Regions from separate parts of the Streptomyces sp. NBC_01450 genome, predicted to be linked through region 1. Evidence: riboswitches for the same ligand, from Rfam matches in the RefSeq annotation. Region 1 holds a riboswitch; the other holds the start of a gene.
What was found. A riboswitch is a leader RNA that binds a small molecule or an ion and turns the genes downstream of it on or off. The one in region 1 is predicted to bind thiamine pyrophosphate.
Positions count from the first base shown of each region.

Region 2: another riboswitch for thiamine pyrophosphate. It lies ahead of thiO (glycine oxidase ThiO); the one in region 1 lies ahead of OG568_RS09545 (purine-cytosine permease family protein).

Region 1 covers NZ_CP109480.1:2,069,611-2,073,549, reverse strand. Annotated here, with positions in the region: gene OG568_RS09560 (class I SAM-dependent methyltransferase) at 1-597, opposite strand, end outside; gene OG568_RS09555 (SH3 domain-containing protein) at 764-1,111, shown strand; partial or broken gene OG568_RS09550 (maleylacetate reductase) at 1,362-1,523, shown strand; TPP riboswitch at 1,601-1,695, shown strand; gene OG568_RS09545 (purine-cytosine permease family protein) at 1,685-3,088, shown strand; gene thiD (bifunctional hydroxymethylpyrimidine kinase/phosphomethylpyrimidine kinase) at 3,131-3,937, shown strand.
Region 2 covers NZ_CP109480.1:8,051,221-8,055,159, reverse strand. Annotated here, with positions in the region: gene OG568_RS35780 (Rv2175c family DNA-binding protein) at 1-119, opposite strand, end outside; gene OG568_RS35775 (NAD(P)/FAD-dependent oxidoreductase) at 214-1,440, opposite strand; gene OG568_RS35770 (hypothetical protein) at 1,473-1,823, opposite strand; TPP riboswitch at 1,876-1,987, shown strand; gene thiO (glycine oxidase ThiO) at 1,985-3,190, shown strand; gene thiS (sulfur carrier protein ThiS) at 3,187-3,387, shown strand; gene OG568_RS35755 (thiazole synthase) at 3,391-3,939, shown strand, end outside.

The DNA.
Region 1 (3,939 bases):
GGCCCGCAGCGCTGTCAGGACCGGGCGGGAGGCGTCGCTTCCGTCGGGGCGCCGCAGCGTCGAGGGATCGAGATGGGCGACCAGCAGACCGGTGCCGGTGAGCCAGGAGGCGGCCCGCTCCAGCAGGGCGAGCCGGTCGCCGATGTAGTGCAGCCCGTGGACGCAGGTGATGAGGTCGTAGCGGCGGTCCGGCGACCACCGGCCGAGGTCGGCGGTGATGAGTTCGAGGCCGTCGGGCAGCGCGGTCCGCCGCAGCGGGCCGACCAGGTCCACGCCCGTGATGACGGCCCGGGGCAGTTGCCGCGCGGCCTCGCGGAGGGCGAGTCCCTCTCCGCTGCACAGGTCCAGCCACGACGGGGCGGGGCCGTGTTCGTTCAGGAACTCGGCGGGGGAGAAGCCGAGTTCGCGGGCGTAGCTGTCGCCTGCCAGGACCCGTTCGCGGTTCTTGGTGCTGTTGGCCACCACGGAATGGCCGGCCAGCTCGTCGTCCTCGATCAACCCGGGTGGAGGTGGGGCTGCTGTCGGCGAAGTACCGTCGATCATCGCCCCATTGTGCGGCAGGACCGTCGAGAGCATCCGGTGGCCGTCGGTGTTCACGCGTTCATCGACATACCAGGACCGCTTGGACGTTTCGAGTGTCGTCGAAAGATGTTCCGCCCCGGGCGTCGGGCCTGCATGGTGGGCCTGGGAGTGACCGAGTCGGGCCGCACGGTCCGGCCCGGGAACACACCCGGACTCCACCACGGGGAAGGACAGCATGACCATGAGGATGAGGACCAAGGCGTTCGCCACGGCGGGGGTCGCCGCGCTGGCCACCGGACTGCTGCTGACCGGCGCGGCCGGGGCGCAGGCCGCGGCGGCGGGACTGCCCTACGCCGTCACACCGTACGTGAACGTCAACGTCCGCTACGGGCCCTCGACCACCACCGGCATCGCCGGGCACGTCACCGCCGGGCAGCCGCGCGGCGCCTCCTGCTGGACCCACGGCGAGACCATCCGCGACAACGGTTACGTCAACGACGTCTGGGTGCGATTGGCCGAGGGCTATGTGAGCGCCGTCTACCTCAAGGGCGACCAGTACGGCGGCCTGCCGGCCTCGGCCACCTGCTGACCGACCACTCGCGGTGCCCGACCCCGACCCGGGGTCGGGCACCGTACTGCGTCCAGGAGCCGTCAGCGAGCCCCCCGCACAGCGCGCCAGTCCAGGTTCTGCCGGGCCCGGGTCACGGGCCGCCACACCGTCGACCGCTCAAGGGGCCGAAGGATCTCGCACCGGGTGGAGATCGTGTGGGGCCTCGGATCCGGAAGACGATCCGCGCGGGCTGGGTGTCGCACGAGAAGTCGAGCGGGATGTCCAGGTCGTGACCCCGGTCTGGGGCCTCACCGAGCATGGCGCCAAGCGCACCGGACGCGACCCCGTCGTCCAGCCCCGCAGCGTCGTCTACGACCCCGAGCTCACCGTGGACGGTGTGCCGGCGCTGCTGACGGCGGCCTACGAGGGCGTGGAGCCGAGCGCCGGCGCGTAGGGCGCGGGGCCGTACGGGCAGCGCGGACCCCTCCCCACTGCGGCGTACGCGTCGCCCGGGCTATCCTGACCGCCGAACCGGACACGGGGTGCCCCGCACGAGGGCTGAGATCACACCCGTCGAACCTGAACCAGTTAGGACTGGCGGAGGGATGTCTCATGTCGTTGCCGTATGCCCGTAACGCTCGCGGCGAGGTGGCCGTCGGAGGCCCGCAGGGCGTTTTCGACGGGCGGATGCCCACCGCCCCCGGGGATCTGCATGTCGAGGCGCGCGGAATCGCCCCGGTCCCGGAGGACCACCGCTACGGCGGCCCGGGCCGTCTGTTCACCGTGTGGTTCGCCCCCAACCTGACCATGACCGGCGTGTTCACCGGCACCGTCGGCATCGCGCTCGGCCTGGACTTCTCCACCGCGCTCGCCGCCGTCGTGCTGGGCACCCTCCTGGGGGCGGTACCGACCGCGTACCTCGGCACCTGGGGGAGCCGGACCGGCGCCGGACAGCTGCCGCTCGCCCGGCTCGCGTTCGGCCGGGCCGTGGTCGTCCCCGGTGCCCTGCAGTGGCTGTCGTCCATCGCCTGGGACGCGTTGATCGGCCTCTTCGGCGGGGACGCGCTGGCCCAGTTGTGCGGCTGGCCGTTCTGGCTGGGCGTGCTCGTCATGATGGCGGTGCAGGGGGCGCTCGGCGTCCTCGGCTACGAGGTGATCCACCGGCTCCAGACCGTGATGACCTTCGCCCTCGGCGCCGCGTTCGTGGCCCTGACCGTGAAGCTCCTGAGCGGCGCCCACACCGCCCCCACCGCCACCGCGCACGGCGCCGACCAGGCCGGTGCCTTCGTCCTGACCTGCACGATCGCCCTCAGCCTGGCACTGTCGTGGGCGCCGTACGCGAGCGACTTCAGCCGCTACCTGCCGCCCACGGCGTCCCGCCCGCGCATGTTCTGGTACACCCTGGCCGGCATCAGCGTGTCCTTCGTGGCCGTCCAGGCGCTGGGACTGTGGGGCGCGGCCGTCTTCACCGACCAGACCGCCCGCGGCGTCGACACCCTGCTCGGCGGCGGCGCCCTCGGCGCGTTCGGTCTGCTCGCCGTGGCGCTCGCCGCGCTGAGCAGCAACGCCATGAACGACTACAGCGGCTCCCTCGCCCTGCAGACCATGGGCGTACGGCTGCCGCGCCCGGCCGCCGCCGCGCTGGCCGCCGTCCTCGGCTTCCCGCTCGTGCTGTGGATGCACGCGGCCGACACCACGGCCCGCTTCCAGAACGTCCTGCTGTTCGTCGGCTACTGGATTCCCGGGTTCGTCGCGATCGTCGCCGTCGACTGGCGCGCCCGGGCCAGGGCCCGCGGCCGTGGCCCCGTGGACCTGGCCGTCGAGAGCGCCCGCCCGCAGCCGTGGTGGCCCGCGCTCGTGGCGTTCGCCGCCGCCTTCGCCGCGGCGGTGCCGTTCATGAGCACCAGCCTGTACGTCGGCCCGGTCGCGCATGCCCTGCACGGCGCCGACCTCGCCTACGGGGTGGCGTTCGTCGCGGCCCTGCTGGTCTACGCCCCCCTGCGCCTGCGCCGCTGACCCCGCCCCCTCTCACCCCCTTCGTACGGAGTGACACCCACCATGCTCGCGAACACGCCCACCGCCCCTCCCCGGGTCCTGACCATCGCCGGATCGGACTCCGGGGGCGGCGCCGGCATCCAGGCCGACCTGAAGACCATGCTCGCGCTGGGCGCGCACGGGATGAGCGTGCTCACCGCCGTCACCGCGCAGAACTCCCTCGGCGTACAAGGAGCCTGGGAGCTTCCCGCCGAGGCGGTGCGCGCGCAGTACCGCAGCGTCGTGGACGACATCGGTGTACAGGCCGTGAAGACCGGCATGCTCGCCTCCCCGCTGCTCGTCGAGACCGTGGCCGAACTGCTCTCGGACGTCGGCGCGCCCGTGGTGGTGGATCCGGTGAGCGTCTCCAAGCACGGCGACCGGCTGCTGGCGGACGACGCGCTGGACGCCGTACGGACCGCCCTGCTGCCGCTGGCGACGGTGGCCACCCCGAATCTCGACGAGACCGCCGAGCTGACCGGGATCAAGGCCACCGGTGAGCAGGACATGTCCCGGGCCGCGGAGCAACTGCTGTCGTACGGGCCCCGCTGGGTCCTGGTGAAGGGCGGCCACCTGCCCGGCGAGGCCGTCGACCTGCTGACCGACGGCACCGAACAGCACTGGTTCCGGGCCCCGCGCCACGACAACCGCCATACGCACGGCACCGGCTGCACCCTGGCCTCGGCCATCGCGGTGGGCCTGGCGCAGGGGCGGGCGGTGCCGGAGGCGGTACGGCTGGCGAAGGAGTACGTCACGGGCGCGATCGCGGCGGGATTCGCCCTGGGCTCGGGCCTGGGACCGGTCGACCACGGCTGGCGTACGCGCGCCTGACG
Region 2 (3,939 bases), 6.0 Mb from region 1:
TGGCCCTCCTTGACCAGCTGCCGGACGCGGGTCACCTCGACGCCGAGCTGTTCGGCGATGTCGGGGAGGGTGAGCCAGGCGGGGACGAGAGCATCGATCTTTGCGTCAATCTCGGTCACGGGACAAGCCTGCCATCCCGGACTGACACTCGGTACCCGAGCGCCCCCCGGACCGCCGTCCGGGCGACGGAAACCGGGCCGTCATGCCGTGGCGTCATGCCGTGGCGTCCTTCAGGGGGCGGGACGAGTCGGACAGGATGTCCGGGTTCATGGGCATGCCCGCCTCGATCAGGCGGCGGCCCTGGGCCAGGTCGCGGGGGCGGCCCACGGCGAGGAGGGCGACGAGGCGGCTCTCGCGAAGCCAGCAGACCGACCAGGCCGCGCCCGACGGGTCGCCCCGCCAGATGGTCGTATCGGCGGGGGCGTGGTGGCCGACGTACTGGACGAAACGGCCGAACTGCTCGGACCAGAAGTACGGGACCGGGTCGTACGCCGCGGGGGCCTCGCCGATGATGTTCGCCGCGACCGTGCGCGGGCCCTGCAGGGCGTTGTCCCAGTGGTGGACGAGGAGGCGCTCCTCGTAGCGGCCGGACGGGAAGGAGGCGCAGTCGCCGACCGCGTAGATGTCCGGCACGGAGGTGCGCAGGTGGTTGTCGGCGACGACCTCCCGGTGGTCGCCGAGCTCGATGCCGGAGCCGGCCAGCCAGGCGGTGGCGGGACGCGCGCCGATACCGACGACCACGGCGTCCGCGGGGACCCGCGAGCCGTCGTCCAGTACCACCGCGCCGGGCTCCACGCGCTCCACGCGCGCGTGGGTGCGCAGCGAGGCGCCGCTGGCCGCGTACCAGGCGGTCATCGGCTCGGCCACCTCCGCGGGCAACGCCCCGGCCAGCGGCCGGTCGGCGGCCTCGACGACCGTCACCACGCACCCGGCGTCACGCGCCGCCGTCGCGAACTCCGCACCGATCCAGCCCGCCCCGACGACCACGATGTCGTGCTGCTGGGCCAGCACGGGGCGCAGCCGCTCGGCGTCGTCCAGGGTCCGCAGCAGATGGACGCCGGGCACTCCCTGCGCGCCGGGCAGCTGGATCGGCTCCGCGCCGGTCGCCAGGACCAGGACGTCGTAGGGCACCGGTCCCGCCTCGGTGTCCAGCTCATGGTCCGCGGGGCGCACACCCAGCGCCTCGCAGCCGAGCCGGAGTTCGATGCCCAGTGCCTCGAAGTCGATGTCGAAGGCGGAGCCCTCGGCCTTGCCGAGCAGCACCGCCTTGGACAGCGGCGGCCGGTCGTACGGCTGGTGCGGCTCGGCGCCGATCAGCGTCACGTCCCCGGTGAACCCCTGTTCGCGCAGGGCGACCGCCGTCTGCACGCCGGCCATGCCCGCGCCCACGATGACGACCCGCCGTGCCGTACGCCCCTGTGCCCGCGTCTGCTCGCTCACCTGATCACCATAGACAACTGACAATCTGTCAGTCAGGGGACGTGCGCAGTGACCTGTTCCACAACGCTCGTCCCGCTCCCGTCCTGGGACTCCCACGCCCAGGTCTCCTCCAGGCGCACCCGTCCGTCGGTCAGCTCCACGACCACGGACACGCAGTGGCCCGACGAGGTGCTGCCGTCGTGCTTCAGCTGCACGTACCGGAAGTCGAGGCGGTCGCCCTCCCGCGTCCCCACGAGGTGACCGCGTACGACGTCCCCGCCCGTGTACTCGGCCCAGATCTCGCCGTCCTTCTCGTGGTACGTGAACCGGGTGCGCGTACCGACCTGCCCGGGGGCCTGGTCGGCGACCGGGGCGAGGACGAGGCCGTCGAGCGAACGGGCCATGGACGGAGGCTCCCTTACTGAGACATACGGCGTGGGGCTAGGGTGGCCAACGTAAAGCACTCGCGGGAGCCCGGACGTACCGGGCTGAGAGGGAGGCTGGCGGCCTCCGACCGTACGAACCTGATCCGGGTCATGCCGGCGAAGGGAGGGGCTGGACGCCCATGTCGCCTACGCGTACACCTGCACGTTCATCGGATGCGCCGTCATCGGACGCACGTGCTTCAGACGTCCTCGTCATCGGCGGCGGGATCATCGGTCTCGTGACCGCCTGGCGGGCCGCGCAGCGCGGGTTCACCGTCACGGTCGTGGACCCCGAGCCGGGCGGCGGGGCCGCACGGGTGGCCGCCGGAATGCTCGCCGCCGTCACCGAGCTGCACTACGGCGAGCAGACCCTGCTGGGCCTGAACCTGGCCTCCGCGCGCCGCTATCCCGACTTCGTGGCGGAACTCACCGAGGCGAGCGGCCAGGACCTCGGCTACCGCCGGTGCGGCACGCTGGCCGTCGCGATGGACGCCGACGACCGCGCTCACCTGCGCGAACTGCATGCCCTGCAACACCGCTCGGGGCTCGAGTCGGAGTGGCTCAGCGGCCGGGAGTGCCGTCGTCTGGAACCAATGCTCGCGCCCGGCGTGCGCGGCGGGCTGCGGGTCGACGGCGACCACCAGATCGACCCGCGCCGGCTCGCGAAGGCCCTGGTCACGGCGTGCGAGCGGGCCGGAGTGGAGTTCCACCGGACGTGGGCGGAGCGCCTGACCGTCGTGGGGGACCGGGCCGCCGGGGTCGTCACGACGGGTGGTGAGCGGCTGGCGGCGGGGCAGGTGGTGCTCGCCGCCGGGAGCCACAGCGGGGAGCTCGCGGGCGTTCCCGACGCCGTACTGCCGCCCGTGCGGCCCGTGAAGGGGCAGGTGCTGCGGCTGACCGTGCCGAAGCGGTACGCGCCGTTCCTGAGCCGGACCGTGCGGGCCGTGGTGCGCGGCAGCCAGGTCTATCTGGTGCCGCGCGAGAACGGTGAGCTCGTCGTGGGCGCCACCAGCGAGGAGCTGGGCTGGGACACGACGGTGACCGCGGGCGGGGTGTACGAGCTGCTGCGCGACGCGCACGAGCTGGTGCCCGGGATCACCGAGCTGCCGCTCACCGAGACCCGCGCCGGCCTGCGGCCCGGGTCGCCCGACAACGCGCCGCTACTCGGCCCGACCGCGCTCGACGGGCTGCTGCTGGCCACCGGGCACTACCGCAACGGCGTCCTGCTCACACCCGTCACGGGGGACGTCATGGCGCACGTCCTGACCACCGGGGAACTCCCGGAAGAGGCCCGCCCCTTCACCCCCGGGCGCTTCAGCACAGCACTCACGGAGCAGACCGTATGAACATCTTCGTCAACGGAGAGCGACGGCTCGTCGCCACCGACACGGCCCTCGACACGCTCGTCGCCACCCTCACCGTCGCGCCCTCCGGCATCGCCGCCGCGCTCAACGAGACCGTCGTCCCACGGGCGCAGTGGTCGTGCACGGCCCTCTCCGAGGGAGACCGCGTCGAAGTCCTCACCGCAGTCCAAGGAGGCTGAACCATGGCCGACGATCCGTTCGTCCTCGGAGGTACGTCCTTCTCGTCCCGGCTGATCATGGGTACGGGGGGTGCGCCCAGCCTCGACGTCCTGGAGCGGTCGCTCGTCGCGTCCGGCACGGAGCTGACGACGGTCGCGATGCGGCGGGTGGATCCCGCGGCGCACGGCTCGGTGCTGTCCGTGCTCGACAAGCTGGGCATCCGGGTGCTGCCGAACACGGCCGGGTGTTTCACGGCGGGCGAGGCCGTCCTGACCGCGCGCCTCGCGCGCGAGGCGCTCGGTACGGAGCTGATCAAGCTGGAGGTCATCGCCGACGAGCGGACCCTGCTGCCGGATCCGATCGAGTTGCTGGACGCCGCCGAGACCCTCGTCGACGACGGGTTCACCGTGCTGCCGTACACCAACGACGATCCTGTGCTCGCACGGAAGCTGGAGGACGTGGGGTGCGCGGCGGTCATGCCGCTCGGGTCGCCCATCGGGTCCGGTCTCGGCATCCGCAACCCGCACAACTTCCAGCTGATCGTGGAGCACGCGCGTGTGCCGGTGATTCTG